DNA from 3 places in the Pseudidiomarina fusca genome. Region 2 is predicted to be linked to each of the others. Evidence: predicted binding sites of a transcription regulator. Region 2 holds the regulator's gene; each other region holds the start of a gene.
What was found. The regulator FNR, encoded in region 2, switches genes on or off when oxygen is low (the NO sensors DNR and NnrR bind a similar motif). The targets are predictions, from matches to a motif close to TTGATCTAGATCAA.
Positions count from the first base shown of each region.

Region 1: a site for FNR is predicted at 2,251-2,264, ahead of NOG12_RS06215 (OmpW/AlkL family protein). Genes of this name have one in related genera too.
Region 3: a site for FNR is predicted at 3,586-3,599, ahead of ccoG (cytochrome c oxidase accessory protein CcoG). Genes of this name have one in related genera too.

Region 1 is NZ_JANFPJ010000010.1:72,733-77,932, forward strand. It holds gene NOG12_RS06200 (YeiH family protein) at 1-187, opposite strand, end outside; gene NOG12_RS06205 (DUF2798 domain-containing protein) at 187-417, opposite strand; gene NOG12_RS06210 (MBL fold metallo-hydrolase) at 458-1,327, opposite strand; gene NOG12_RS06215 (OmpW/AlkL family protein) at 1,484-2,194, opposite strand; gene NOG12_RS06220 (c-type heme family protein) at 2,311-2,742, opposite strand; gene NOG12_RS06225 (response regulator transcription factor) at 2,747-3,286, opposite strand; gene NOG12_RS06230 (sensor histidine kinase) at 3,279-4,355, opposite strand; gene NOG12_RS06235 (hypothetical protein) at 4,505-4,873, shown strand; gene NOG12_RS06240 (TonB-dependent receptor domain-containing protein) at 4,913-5,200, shown strand, end outside.
Region 2 is NZ_JANFPJ010000013.1:40,642-45,841, forward strand. It holds gene norR (nitric oxide reductase transcriptional regulator NorR) at 1-1,090, opposite strand, end outside; gene NOG12_RS07990 (hemerythrin domain-containing protein) at 1,264-1,806, shown strand; gene fnr (fumarate/nitrate reduction transcriptional regulator Fnr) at 1,819-2,523, opposite strand; gene NOG12_RS08000 (TMEM165/GDT1 family protein) at 2,705-3,274, shown strand; gene NOG12_RS08005 (hypothetical protein) at 3,366-3,749, shown strand; gene NOG12_RS08010 (protein-disulfide reductase DsbD family protein) at 3,858-5,200, shown strand, end outside.
Region 3 is NZ_JANFPJ010000007.1:8,625-13,824, reverse strand. It holds gene NOG12_RS04895 (PQQ-dependent sugar dehydrogenase) at 1-432, opposite strand, end outside; gene NOG12_RS04890 (hypothetical protein) at 699-1,124, shown strand; gene NOG12_RS04885 (hydrogen peroxide-inducible genes activator) at 1,153-2,067, opposite strand; gene NOG12_RS04880 (peroxiredoxin) at 2,254-2,805, shown strand; gene NOG12_RS04875 (carboxymuconolactone decarboxylase family protein) at 2,885-3,412, shown strand; gene ccoG (cytochrome c oxidase accessory protein CcoG) at 3,729-5,162, shown strand; gene NOG12_RS04865 (serine/threonine protein kinase) at 5,122-5,200, shown strand, end outside.

The DNA of each region.
Region 1 (5,200 bases), on a different contig from region 2:
ACTGCACGCCAAACCCCATAGCGACAATGGCTATCCCGAGTAATTGCTTAACCCAGCTGGTTATTGCTACAGGGCCTGGGTGTAATCCCAGTGCAGTTGCAACAAACCCCATAACTAGCGCGACGGGTGCACTCATCCATGGGGTTAAACAGCTCAATAACAGTAACCAAAAAATGGCAACTTGCATTAGTCAACGATCAACTTGGTCAAGCGTTTTACAATCGGCAATAAAATTAACAATATCGGAAACGCCACCAACCAAGAAATAAGCCAAGCCTGTGACCACAACTGCATAAAGTTATCAGGCATTTCCACCGCTCGAATGGTGCTAACCGATGACACAATAAAGGTCATTAAAATGGACAATATCAGCGGCATGACTTTGGTTTCATACTTAGCTGGCAACTTCTTGGCCATGAATGCTCTCCGTTAAAAGATTAGGATAACCCTATTGTTGCTACAGCTGATCAATGGGTAGCTTTAAGTAGACTTTGCCATTGTCATCAGCTGGGGGCATTTTACCGGCGCGAATATTCACCTGAATTGAAGGTAAAATCAACCGTGGCATCTCTAACGTTGCATCGCGTTCTTCACGCATTTTCACAAACTCTGCTTCGCTCACGCCATCATGCACGTGTTTACTATGTTTGCGCTGATCAGCCACTGTGGTGCGATACTCGTGGCCACGACCTGCTGGTGGGTAATCATGACAAATATAAATATCCGTCGTTTCTGGCAACGCTAGTAACTTTTTGATCGAGCGATATAACGTTGTGGCGCTACCACCAGGGAAATCACAACGAGCCGTACCCACATCTGGCATAAACAGGGTGTCGCCAACAAAAGCCATTTGCTCATCCACAATGTATGCTAGGTCTGCTGGCGTATGTCCCGGAGTATGCATAACCCGCAGTTGCATGCTACCTACTTGAAACTGCTCGCCATCAGTAAATAAATGATCAAACTGGGTACCGTTGGGTAAAAACTCTTTTTCAAGATTAAAGATCTCTTTGAAAATCGTTTGCACTTGTTTGATATGCTCACCGATACCTATCTTGCCACCTACGTTTTGTTGGATAAACGGGGCTGCTGACAAATGGTCGGCGTGCGCATGTGTTTCTAAGATCCACTCTACGGACAAGTCGTTTTGCTTAATGTAATCAACCATGCGCTGCGCGCCATTGGTTTTAGTGCGGCCAGATTTATAATCAAAATCAAGTACAGGGTCGATAACAGCTGCAGCTTTTTCATCGGTGCGGTGGATAACGTAGCTAAAAGTTTCGCTATCGTCGTCTAAAAAAGGTTCAACATGAATTCTAGTGCTCATTGTAGGGCTCCTGTCGTATTTAGCTAAAATGGCCTTGTTAACTATAATACGAACTCATTCGTACTTCGGCTTATCCTAAAATACATGATTTTTCACCAACTGCAACCATAAAAAAAGGCGACCGAAGCCGCCTTTGTATCGATAAGTTTCCATCGCTTAGAAACGATAGCGAATACCAGCCATCGCTACATACGGGTCGATATCTACGTTAACACGCTGCGCGGTTGCGTTGTTAATACGAACATCGGCATCGGTGTCGATATCCATTTTACTGACCATGAAGTGTAAGCCCCAATTGTCACTAATTGCAACGTTAACACCTGCTTGCAAGGCATAGCCCCAGCTGTCTTTAAGAGCTAGAGTAACGCTATCTGACGCGGTGACTGCACCTAGGCCAGTTAACGCACCTACCAACTCAGATGATGCTTGCTCATCAAAGAAAGTAGTGTAGTTCACGCCAAAACCAACGAACGGGTCAATCGCATCATTTGCAAGATCAAAATGATATTGAGCTAACAATGTAGGTGGCAATTGCTTTACTTTACCTACTTTTAAACCAGCTAAAGCTCCGGTTGCATACACATCATGGCTAAATGGTGTTGCCGCAACTAATTCTAAGGTCCAATTGGTGTTTAACTTATAGTCAAAAGTTAAACCTAGCTGAGTATTGGTATTGACGTTTACCCCGGTCGTGCCTGCGGGCAAGCCTGCTAAGCTTTCGACAACATTTAATGAGCTGCTGCTATCGTCAGGCATAACACTGATCGCACCAACATTAACGCTGAAATTGTCAGCGTTGAATTCTGCCATTGCTGGAGTTGCTAAAAGGCCTAAAACGACACTGGCTGCGATTGCTGATTTTTTCATACTGCACTCCTTGGTTGATATACCCTAAAGTTTATAAGGTTATTGGTGCGCAGATGTTGATCAGGATCAATTTTTTGCGTCAAGCCACTGTACTAAAAAGGCGCCGCGCAAATCACCTACGGCAAAGCCGGTAGCTTGATCTGCGGGATACTTCGCTTGTACTGCTTGCGCAATTTCTGGCTAACTGAGCCCCCATGACAAGCAGCACATTGCGGTTGCATTACAATCGCTTTCATATAGTACTGGTTGCCGTCACTTGATGAAAACATCAGTTCTGGTGCTGTTTCGCCTTGGTTCATCTGCGCTTGAAAGTACTCTAGCACAGCGCGCTGTTCGGCGGTGGGGGCATTGTTGGTATTGCGTACCCTCAAAGCGGTACGCGAAACTACCGCCTTTGTATCGCCTTGATTCGCAGCATTAACGGCTGCAGCGATGACGGGTGCTTGTTCATTGCATACTTGGATACCATGCACCGGGCCTTGTTCTTGCATGGCCTTCATGAGCGTAGCACTTAGTTGGCTTCCGAGTGCCTTACTCATGGCTTTCATACTGTTACTCCTTAAGGGGTGAATACTTACCTAATTTGCGTTGTAGCGTACGCCGGTGCATCCCTAAAGCTCGGGCCGTAGCGGAAATATTACCGTCGTATTCTTGCAGGGTGCGTTGAATATGCTCCCACTCTAACTGGGCAGGGCTTAGGTGATGTTCAGCCAGCTCTGGCAGTTCATCCGCATGCGAGCTCTCTGCATGTTCTAAACTTTGCAGTAGCGTCTGGGTTTGAATCGGTTTTGCTAAATAGTCTGTAGCGCCAGCTTTGATAGCAGCAACCGAGGTTGCAATACTGGCATAGCCGGTCAACACTACTAGGTGCCTAGGTTTAAATCGTTGCTGTAATGGTTTTATCAGTTCTAGGCCATTGGCATGGCCAAATTTTAGGTCCAATAGGATGTTGGCAATTGGCGACACTGTGATCTGCTTCAATTCATCTTCGCTGGCCGCCGTCATCACCTCGTAGCCATAGCGCTGCATACGCGCAGCCAGGGTTTGTAATAAAGTAATATCATCATCAATAATCAAGAGTCGTTCAGTCACTGTAGGGCTCCGTCGGTAAACGTATTTCAGCCACCACTTGAATCAGGTTCTCTGCACTACTAATGAGTTCGCGGCGCCAGCTGACTCGACCTTGAAACCTTTCAATGGTGGAATAACTAAGCAAGGTGCCTGCGCCTGCACCGCGGCTGCTGGGTAACAGCTGCTGGCCTAACTGAGGGGCCGGTGGTAATTCATCAGTGCTGCCGGTGTTGCTGATGGTTAATACCCAATCGTTACCATCTAAGGCTGCTAGCACCTCAATCGCTAGCGGATGCGCTAACGGCTCGGGCTCGAGTTGCTGTTGCGTTGCTTGCGCGGCATCGGCTGCGTTGTGCAATAAACTCAATAAGGCGGGTAATAAGGTTCGATCAGCACGCACAGCAACGGGCTGTTGTACTTGATCGTGCCAATTAGCGTGAATATCAGGTCGTGCGATAAGCAAAGCATCTTGGAGTTGCTGCAGTAACTGATGCACCTCAAACGGCATCAGCCGATGGGTACGAACATCTTCAGCAACTTGGCGCCAATCTAACAGTAAATTATGAATACGTTTGACTTGTTGTTCCGCTAATTGCAAATCTGCATCGTTGGGGTATTGCTGGCGAGCGTCTTCTAATAAGAACTGGATGGTTTGAATAGGGCTGGCTACCTCATGACTAAACTGAGCTGCGGCCGTACCTATCGATACCAACTGTTCATCACGATGTTGGCGTTGTTGCAATGAGCGAATCGCTTGTTGTTGGCGCACAATACGCACTCGCAGCCAATGTAACGTCACTCCCAGCAGCAGCGCAGCAAAAACTTGGCCATAAACCATTGCCCGATAATGGGTATCCATCTGATGATGAGTGGGTAGCTCGGCTTGCAGCTGCCACAGCTGCCCTGCGATGCCTAATCCCATCACCAGCCAGGCCAGCCGGAACGGCAGTAGTAGCATAGCTGCGGCCATTGGCACCAAGGCTAGCACCGCATAGGGGTTAGCCGCAGCACCATGCTGCCAAATCACTACACTTGCCGTTAATGTAATAAGGAGTAGCAATAAGGCTACGATGCTATCTCGTTTCGTCACTATCACCCACCTCTTTTTAGATACCTCTTAAGTATGCATGCAAATGGCAATAAATCCAGCTGCGACACTTTGCCACATCGGTATAATTTTCAATAGGTTGATAATAGCGCACACTATGACACAGACCATTGTTGGGTGAGGTATTTACCATGTTCGCAAAGTCAGCTCTCGCATTATTTATGGCCACTTTAGCAACTGCAGCTATAGCCAATGAGCCAACTCAGGATGAAACCGACAAAGACCTAGAGCGTATTATTATTACTGTGGTAAAGCCGCTCAACAGTATTGAATTAGCAAAAGATACTAAAGCGCCACAGCAACCAATACCGGCACATGATGGTGCTGATTATTTGAAGTCGATTCCGGGCTTTTCAATTATTCGTAAAGGTGGCACCAGTGGTGACCCCGTGTTCCGCGGTGCGGCTGGCTCCAGACTAACCATAGCCGGTGATGACCAAATGATCTTGGGTGGTTGTAGTGGCCGGATGGCCCCTCCTACTGCCTACATTAACCCATAGAATTTTGACCGCATTCGAATCATCAAAGGCCCTCAGAGCGTGCTGTATGGACCCGCCTCTGCCACCGTATTGTTCGAACGCGAAAATTATCAGTTTGATGCCAGCCAAAGCCCTGGCCAAGTAAGCTTGATTGGCGCCGCTTACGGTCGCCGCGAATTTAATGCCGACTACGGTATCGGCAGCGAGCTTGGTTTTATGCGCTTAAGCGCCACCCACAGTGAGGCTGATGCTTATGAGGATGGTAATGGGGTGGCTGTGAATAGTGCCTACGAGCGCTGGGGGACCGATTTACAGTTGGGCTGGACCCCGTCTGCCGATACGCTACTG
Region 2 (5,200 bases):
CACGCAGCGGTGGAATAGGTAACGGGTACACGGATAAGCGATGGTAGAGATCAGCACGAAAATCACCAGATTTTATTTGCTGCTTCAAGTCGCGATTAGTTGCCGCCACAACTCGGACATTGACGGTATGGCTACGATCGCTTCCTAAGCGTTGAATCTCGCCATTCTGCAATACTCGTAGTAACTTGGCCTGAATTGCTGGTGGCAGCTCACCTACTTCATCTAAGAAGATGGTGCCGCCATCAGCGCTATCAAACCGACCGGCCCGCTCGCTGGTTGCCCCAGAGAAGGCCCCTTTGGTATGGCCGAAGAGCTCACTCTCGGCCAGAGCCTCAGGTAACGCTGCACAATTCACATACACTAAGGGCTGCTGCGCTCGTTGTGACTGGCGATGTAACTGTCGTGCAAATAACTCTTTACCCACGCCGGTTTCACCCAGCAGTAATACCGGAAGATCTGAGCCGGCCACAACACTCAATTCTTGCATCACATTGAGCAATGGAGCACTACGCCCGATGATTTCGTAACTAGCGGAAGCCTCGCCACTAAGCGAGTATTCTTGATCGCGCCGTTGATTACGTAGGGCTCTGACGCTTTGCTCAATTTGCCCCATGCGAATCGCCGCTTCAACCAGCAAGCTTGCTCGTTGCAGTGCATGCATGGCAGCCGTATCAAAGGTTCCTGGGGTGAGGGCATCTAGGGTCAGAACCCCCCAGCATTTGCCTTCAACATGTAATGAGATCCCCATACAATCGTGTACTGCCAAATGGCCATCGGGGCTATCTTCTATAAGCCCGTCATAGGGGTCTGCGAGGTGGCTATCTGGCTCAAATCGAACCGCTTCGCGACTCGCCATAATGGTGGCTAGGCGCGGATGCTGATGCACAATAAAACGGCGCCCTAAGGCCTCCCGTGCTAAACCGATACTAGCAATGGGCTTAAGCATTTGCTGCTCTAATTTAAGCAGCACCACGGCACCACAATGAAAGTGTTGGCGTAGTGTTTTGACGACTTTCTCTAGCCGTACTACGGCAGGCTGTTCGGTCACTAAATCGGCGATCAGAGTTTCAAGTAAGGTGACATCTTGCATGGTAGATTTAACCCTTAAAGTCCTTTTTGACCCAAATAAATATGGGTTTAATTTACCATTGCAGGGAAAAACTCGATATAAATCAAAGTAGGTAGTTTTGGCATCTATTTTGCAATATCAACAGGTATTGCTGGTCCATTTTGGCCGCTTTTATCTCAAAATTAGGAGTTATTATGTCAACACCATCTACCATTCATGCAGAAGCTTTAGCCGTGTTTCAAGCCATGCCTAGCAAGCATTTAATTGATTATATTGTTGAGAATTTTCACGATAAGCATCGCGCACAGCTGCCGGAGTTAATTAACTTAGCGCGCAAAATAGAAGACGTACATAATGATCATGAAGCCTGTCCAGCAGGCTTGGCAGAATTGCTGCAAAGCATGTACCAAGAGCTAGAAAGCCACATGATGAAAGAAGAGCAAATTTTGTTTCCGATGTTAGCTGGTGGGATCTATCCAAGCGGACCTATCGCGGTGATGGAAGAAGAGCACGACCAGCACGAGCAAATGTTAGCCGAATTATTAGAGTTGACCCATCAAAACCAAGCTCCACGCGGCGCATGTGGAAGCTGGATCATGCTTTATGAGGGGTTAAATGAGTTAGTGAAAGACTTGCAGCTGCACATCGATATTGAAAATAGCATTCTTTTTAAGCAAGCAGATAAACCAGCCAGCAGTGGCCATGGTAATGGTCACTGCTGTGGTGGTTGCCAATAAGTGCTGCGTCAGTTAGTGAGCTAGCTCGCGCAAGCGGGCTGGCTCGATGATGTTAACTAGCTTGTTCTGCACATCAATCACACCTTCGCCTTGCAGTGCCGATAAAATACGGCTAATGGTTTCTACCGAGAGGCCTAAGTAGTTACCGATATCAGCGCGAGTCATGGTTAAGCGAAACGAAGTGCTAGATAATCCGCGCGCTTTAAAGCGATCGGACAAGGTGACTAAGAAGTGCGCTAAACGTTGATGGGCTGAGCGGTTGTTCAACGTGCCGAGTAGTTGTTTGCTGGAGAATATCTCGCTACTCATTAAACGCATCATTTGTTTGCGCAGGGATGGCATCTCAATCACTAGCTCATCCAGTGACACAATAGGCACTTCGCACAACATGGTGGTTTCTAGCGCTTGTGAGTAACTGCGGTGTTGACCTTCAGCTAAAGCATCAAAACCGACGAGGTCGCCAGGCAAATGGAAATCAATGATTTGCTCTACGCCATTATCGTCGATGGTGTAAGACTTTAGTGAACCGCTACGCACGGCATATAAATATTTGAGCGGCGCACCGGCATTAACTAACACGTCACGTTTATGCAGAGGCTTATGACGCTGAATAATAGTGTCTAGCCGATTCATACCCTCTTGATCTAATTGGTACGGTAAACATAGCGCTGCCATGCTGCAATTTTGACAATGTATGTGAGAAGTCAGATTAGCCATAATGATTTCCTGATTTAGATCAACATCCCTAACGAATAACTGCAGTATACGCCCAACGCCTGAAAAGTAACCTTGTGCCGATGGAGTACCTCCAATATGCCTAAGAGGGGGTAGTTGGTAGGGTTTGTGGGGTTTGCCCGATACTGTTAAAATGCGCGTCCAAACCAGCAGGAGCACCTAAGTGGATGCATTTATAACTTCAACCGTGACCGTCGCTTTAGCCGAAATAGGTGATAAAACGCAATTACTAAGCCTGTTCTTGGCGGCGCGTTACCGCCACAAAACAGCGATTATCATGGGGATATTAGTGGCGACTCTGCTCAATCATTTAGCGTCCGCTTGGCTGGGTTCATGGTTAGTGGATGTCATCCCAGCAACACTCGCCACCTATGTGGTCGCAGGTTCTTTTATAGCCGTTGGCCTGTGGGTACTGATACCCGATAAAGCAGATGATGACGAACACGAAAACGTGCGTAAATACGGCGCTTTTATCGCCACCACAGTGCTGTTTTTTATTGCTGAAATAGGTGACAAGACCCAAGTAGCTACGGTTATCCTGGGAGCTCAATACACCAGTGTATTGTGGGTTACATTAGGAACAACCTTAGGGATGATGCTTGCCAATGTTCCGATCGTGCTACTCGGACAACGGTTGATGCAAAAACTACCTCTGAATGCAGCTCGTTATATTGCGGCGACCTTGTTCGTGGTGCTAGGTATTGCTACTGCGCTAAGTCAACTCTTGGCTTAAACGTTCTAAGCCACTTTGGCGCTGGCTAAAACTTGGCCGCGCGTTGAAAACTTGCTAGTATCGGCAACAGCTAAATTAAAGAGATAACCTGATGCTTAACTGGACTGAACAACAACGCGCACGTGGCTGCCTATGGGCCGTCATGCTGGTGTTGTGTCTGTGTTTGGCGAAACAAAGTAGTTGGATTCAAGGCTGTCCATTACAACAGCAGGCGCTACCGCAGGCTAGCCTGGTGGCAACTAGCGCCACCAGCGACGCCGCTAGTGCCCTAGCTAGCGAGAGTGATTGTAGTGCCAGTGAGCAACTATTGCAGCAGGCATTACAGCAATTATTTGACCAACTGAGTGTCGGCCTATTATTAGTCGTTGCTCTGCTTTTCTCCAGCCGGCTAGGCACCACCGCGGTAACTTTGACAGTGCCACCGCCGCGGTGGCGATATCGGCCACATCTGCACTTTTGTGTGTTTCGAGAATAACCTCACTGAGTTGTCTGTAGCTGCTTGATGCAGCAAGCGAGGGGTACGACTGTTCTGTTCGAATCGGTTCAAGTAGGTACTCAGTCATAGGTTAGTTGAGATGTATAGATGAAACACATAATCCCCTTTATTTTATTGTTCATGTTGATGAGTTCTGCATGGGCACAGGATTCTACTGACTGGATAACCAGCTCAGAGCATCCGCACGTTCAAATCAAGTTAGATTTAGTGACCGCGCAAGCCGATCAGCAACAGTTGCAAGCCTTGCTAAAGGTTCGCTTAGAGAGCCCTTGGAAGACCTATTGGCGGGCGCCCGGAGAGGGCGGCATTCCCCCTACCGCAGAGTGGCAAACCAAGAGTAATATCAGTAGGGTGCAGTGGCAGTGGCCTGCTCCACAACGTTATCAAGTGCAAGGGATTGAAACGGTAGGCTATCAGGGCACGGTTGCCTTTCCGCTAACGTTGACGATAGAAAACTGGCAGCAGCCAGCGCGACTACAAGGTGTGGTGACCATGTCTAGCTGCACTAACATCTGCGTGTTAACGGATTTCCCCGTTGATATCAGCTTCAATCCGGCCCAACTGGCCGCATCTGAGCAGCGGGTGTTTGAATTGCAGAAGGCACTAAGCCAAGTGCCTCGGCTAGACCATCCCGCGGTGGTCTTGGAGCGGGCAGAATGGTCAGCCAGTCAACAGCAGTTGCAACTTGAGCTTACCCACCCACAGGGCTGGCAACAGCCGGATGTCTTGGTTGATAGCTTGGCCACGGAATTGGCAGATATGACGGTGGCACCACCACGCTTGGATATCGATGGTCAGCGGTTACTGGCTACCTTCAACATTAGCCATTGGTTAGGTGCTGCCGAGGTGGCTAGTTATCCCATTCAAATTACTGTGTTAGATGAGGCGCTAGCGGCTGAACTATCCACAACGGCGCAGGCCGTGGCGCAAGTCACTCATGCACCAGCGGTATCTAGTAGTCTTGGTTTGATGTTTGCTTTTGCGCTGCTTGGCGGGCTTATTTTAAATATCATGCCATGTGTCCTACCTGTGCTGGGGATGAAGTTGCAAAGCGTGTTGTTGATACCGCGAGAGAGAGGGCTTATTCGGCGTCAGTTCTTAGCATCGGCATTAGGTATTGTGCTGTCTTTTTGGTTGTTGGCACTGTTTATCTGGGGCCTAAAAACGAGTGGTAGCGCGCTAGGCTGGGGTATTCAATTCCAAAGCCCGTGGTTCATTGGCTTTATGGTGCTAGTCACTGGTTTATTTACGTTCAACTTGGCTGGCCTATTTGAATTTCGATTACCTAGTAGCTGGCAAACTTGGGCTGCCCAACGTGGTGATAATTCGTACCTAGGGCATGTTGTCCAAGGCATGTTCGCGACCTTATTAGCAACGCCTTGTTCGGCCCCCTTTTTAGGAACCGCAGTAAGTTTTGCCATGGCCGCCTC
Region 3 (5,200 bases), on a different contig from region 2:
TCTAAAAATAACTTCAACTTGGGTTAAACCATTATCACCAAGCTTGCCGCGGGCTACCGCCGTGCTATTACCCTCGCCCCCATCGGGGTCGGCTTCAGAGTAACTTAGATACACCCAGTTGTTGCTGTTAAAGTGGGGATCGATCGCAACATCGAGCAGGCCACCTTGGCTACGAGCAACAACTTCAGGAACCCCAGCTAAAGGCTTACTGACGATCCCATCGAGGTTTACTCGTCGCAGTTGGCCGCCCTTTTCGGTAACTAGCAAGTCACCACTTGGTAAAAAAGCCATACCCCAAGGGTTTGCTAAGGAGTTAGTGAGACTGGTTATTTCTACTTGATGGCGTTCGGTAGCAACGGATTCTGCATAGCTAGCGGTACTGGTTACGGCTAGTGCGCCAGCGATGGTTACGGCGAGCAATGTGCGAAACATAGGGTGCTCCTTGTTGAATAATAAATTTTTGGTCTCAATGTAAATATCGTTTAAAGCCAAATTTGGATTGTTTTGAGTTAGCTATACTTTGTAAAGAGTACGGTAAAGAACATTAACTACAAAATTAACTACAAAAGAATAGCGTCGTCATTTATCCAGTTATTACTTGCTACATAGCTGAGATAACACATTTGTTGGCGACCAGCTAAACTAATACAGGTTTGTCAGAGTATCGGATATTGGATAAAAGCACCAAGGAGAAAATAATGAATCTATTAAAAAGCAAAACGGTTAAAGCCGCGGCTCTAATTGCTGCAACCTTACACTTAAGTGCCTGTGGAACCATTCTTTATCCGGAGCGCAAAGGCCAAGTTAGCGGTCAAATTGACGCTGGCGTTGCGGCGTTAAATGGTATCGGGCTATTGTTTTTCTTAGTCCCGGGCGTAATAGCTTTTGCCGTGGATTTCTCGAACGGTACTATTTATTTGCCAAATTCAGCTGCTGCTAGCGGTGAGGATGATGTGCGTATTGTTCATGCGGGAAAAGATTTAACTGCCGATCAGTTACAAGAGTTAATTTCAGCAGAAGTAGGGCAACCTGTTGATTTATCGCAAGCGCAAATTCGGTCTGAGAAAGCCGCTACGCAAGCTGCTATCCATATGCGTCTAAATGAACTAACGGTAGCTCCGTAACTTAGCTACCGTTAGCCAGCCAGGGCCGTTAGTTAAGTAGCGGCTCTGGTAATAAGCTCGCAATACACTCGGCTAAGCGCCGAAACGTCTGCCGCCGGTTTGTGGTAGGTCGATAAATGAGGCCTATATCACGAGAAGCTTGCTGTCCGACTGGGGTAAGCGCTACTAAGTCCGTACCATTCAAAATCCCTCTATCGATAGCCATTTGCGGTATGAAAGTGGCGCCTAAACCAGCGTCGGCCATTTGCACCAAACTGTGCAAGCTGGTCGCGGTAAACGGATTAATTTTGCTTGAATCGGCTAACTCACACGCTGCCACCGCATGACCGGTTAAACAATGCTCTTTTTCTAACAAGAAAATGGAGTTGTCAGGTAAACGATTATATTGCACCGGCTCTTGTAAATTTTCAGCTAGCGATTTGTGCATGACTAATTTAAATGGGTCACGACCAAGCAAATAACTTTGATTACCCTGTACATCAAATGGCAAAGCTAGCACCAACACGTCTAATTCACCATTGCGCAGCAAGTTGAGTAAGCTGCTCGTGGTATCTTCACGAATGTTCAACTGTAAATTAGGGTATTCACGCTGCAGCTTCTTGGTTAAATCACCCAGCAAGAAGGGGGCAATGGTTGGAATACAGCCCAATCTTAGTGGGCCTTCCATGGTTTTGCCTTGGCTTTGCGCAAAATATAACAACTCTTCGGTTGAGGTGAGGATGTTTCGAGCTTGTTTAACTACCTCTTCCCCCATTCCGGTAAACAAAAAAGATTTGTGGTCGCGCTCTATGAGTTGGCAGCCTAGTTGTTCTTCTAAATTCTGAATACCACTACTTAAAGTGGACTGGCTGACATTGCAGGCTTGTGCAGCGCGATTAAAGTTCTGATGTTCATGTAGCGCTAACAGGTAACTTAGATTTTTTAAGCTGGGCAACTTACTCATATCGCTCTTACCTTTTCTGACTAGAAAGTATTGCGGAATAGTTCAATTAGTATTTTCGATTATGATAATCCGTTTTATTCGTTTTAACAAATTTAGTTAACCGCCTATTATAGTCTCCGAGCTGAGGCAAGCAGCCTCGTAAAAAGTTAATAACTTTATTTAACTCAGTCTGACAAGGAGACATTTATGTTAACAGTAGGCGATAAATTACCAGAATTTGAAGTGGTTGGTGTTAAACCTGGTTTCAACATGCCAGAAGAAAATGGTGTTAGCGCATTCGAAACCATTAATAACAGCAGCTTTGAAGGTAAATGGAAAATCATTTTCTTCTATCCAAAAGATTTCACGTTTGTGTGCCCAACTGAAATCGTTGAGTTCGCAAAATTAAACGAAGAGTTCGCTGACCGTGATGCAGTGGTTCTTGGTGGTAGCACTGACAACGAATTCGTGAAATTAGCATGGCGTCGTGAACACCCAGATCTTAAGAGCTTGAACCAGTGGTCATTTGCAGACAACGGCGTTAAGTCTTTAGTAGATGGTTTAGGCGTTCGTGACCAAGTAGAAAACGTAGCTTTACGTGCAACTTTCGTAGTTGACCCACACGGTGTCATTCAGCACGTATCAGTGAACAACTTGAACGTTGGTCGTAACCCAACAGAAGTACTACGTATTTTAGACGGTTTGCAAACTGACGAATTGTGTCCATGTAACCGTGCTGTTGGCGGTGACACCCTGTAAGACAACGTTACTTTCCCCACATTGAGTGACGTTCTAGGTGCCGCTTTAAGCGGCACCGTTTTTAAGCGGAGGAATTTTTATGAGCATTGCAGATTACAAACAAGGCTTGGGCGAGCACGGTAAAGATACCAAACTGAACTTGTCGAATATTTTCGGCAATGTGGATACTTCGGGTATGACCGCGACCCAGTTTTACGGAACTGCTTTATCTTTAGTTTATGCTATCGGTGATGAAGAGCTTATCGCTGCGGTTAAAACTGAAGCAGAAGGCAAAGTTGAAGATAACGTGGATGGCGCAGCGAAACTTGCGGCAACCCTGATGGCGATGAATAACATCTATTATCGCTTTTTACATTTATGCAGCGATAAGCAATTCGCCAAAATGCCGGCTGGCTTGCGCATGAATGGTATGGCTAACCCTGGCGTCGATAAAGCTGATTTTGAGTTGTACTCATTAGCTGTATCAGCCTTAAACGGTTGTGGTATGTGTATTGACTCGCACGTTGGCGTATTGTTAAAGCACAATATTTCAGCGCAAGCGATTCAGAACTCGATCAAAATGGCGGCGGTTCTGAACGCGGCAGCAACGGCTAAACGCATTGCCTAAGTTTGTTCGTCTGATGTCATATTCTCGTCACATGCACTCTTTATAGTGCCTGCAACTTCCCTGAGATCTGGTTGTTCTCTTTATACCCGGCCCCCAAGCCGGGTTTTTTTTGTCCGTAATTCAAGGATTATTGGTGGTTTATTGCGCTGGCCGCTAGACTGTATTTGGCATTATTGATTCAGATCAAAGAATAATAGAACTAATCATTCGGGTTATTTTTTATCTAGCTAAAGTATGGGCTGAAGCCGTGCAAAATGAGTCAATAGGCGTATAATCGCTGAGGAATTAGGCCACTAGCTGAGGGCGTCGTACGGTTATGGAACAAAAAGTTAAAGTGTTGGCTGCAAATCAAGTGAAAATTGAGCGGCCCGATCCAAATAAGCGCAGTAATGATTATTCTCCGCGTAATCGTATTTATGTGCGTGACGTGAAAGGCACCCTGGAATGGTTTCGCCGTGGCTTTGGTTTTATCTTATTAGCTATGTTTGCCCTAATTCCTTGGCTGCAATGGAACGGTGAGCAAGCCGTCTTACTTGATATCGCTGAACAGCGCTTTCGTATTTTTGGCTTAACCTTGTGGCCGCAAGATTTAACCATTTTGGCTTGGATAGCGATTGTTTCAGCTTTCGCACTCTTCTTTGTGACAACGCTTTATGGTCGGGTGTGGTGTGGCTTTATGTGCCCACAAACCACCTGGACTTTTATCTTTATGTGGTTTGAAAAGAAATTTGAGGGCTCACGCAATCAGCGGATGAGTTTAGATAAGCGGCCTTGGGATTTTGACAAGCTATGGCGCAAAACAGCAAAGCACGTATCTTGGGTGATAGTCGCCTTGCTGACGGCGATGATTTTTGTCGGATACTTTACCGATATTCGCTCGTTATTTACTAGTTTTTGGACTTTTGACGCGGGTTTTTGGGCCACCTTCAGCGTGATCTTTTTCGCTTTTTGTACCTACGGTAACGCAGGTTGGATGCGCGAAATCATGTGCACGCACATGTGTCCATATGCACGTTTTCAGTCAGCCATGTTTGATAAAGATACGGTTACTGTGTCTTACGATACCAATCGCGGCGAACCACGTGGTGGCCGGTCACGTAAAAAAGACCCTAAAGAGCTGGGGTTAGGCGACTGTATTGATTGCTATATGTGCGTTCAGGTTTGTCCAACCGGAATTGATATTCGTAATGGCTTACAGTACGAATGCATAAACTGCGGTGCCTGTGTCGATGCCTGTAACGATGTCATGGATAAAATGAATTATCCGCGCGGCTTGATTAGGTTTACTACCGAGCGCAATCTGCAAGGCGGTAGAACTCACAAACTACGTTTCAAAAGCGTCGGTTACTTTTTAGTGATGCTGGTGATGTCTGGCTTGTTGGTCTGGGATATTGCGACCCGAGTACCGCTAGAAGTTAACGTGATTCGCGATCGTAATCAGCTCTACACCTATAACATGGATGGTTGGGTACAAAACGTATTTACGCTGAAAGTTCTGAACAAATCCCAGTTAGCTGATGACTTTGTGATTACCGTAGAGGGTTACGATAATGCCAAACTCATGGGACAAACGGAGCTATCTATTGGTGGCGGTGATGTAGCTACGGTGCCGTTAACCTTAGCCATAGATCCTGCTGACTTACCTCCTCGCGGTAATGCGCCACAAGCTAGAGTTGAAATAAACTTTGTGGTGCAGAACAAACAAGGAGATGTGGTACAACGCCACGTTGCAACCTTCTTATATGATTGATGATGGTCAGCAAGACTTTAGCTTTACAGGGCTTAACC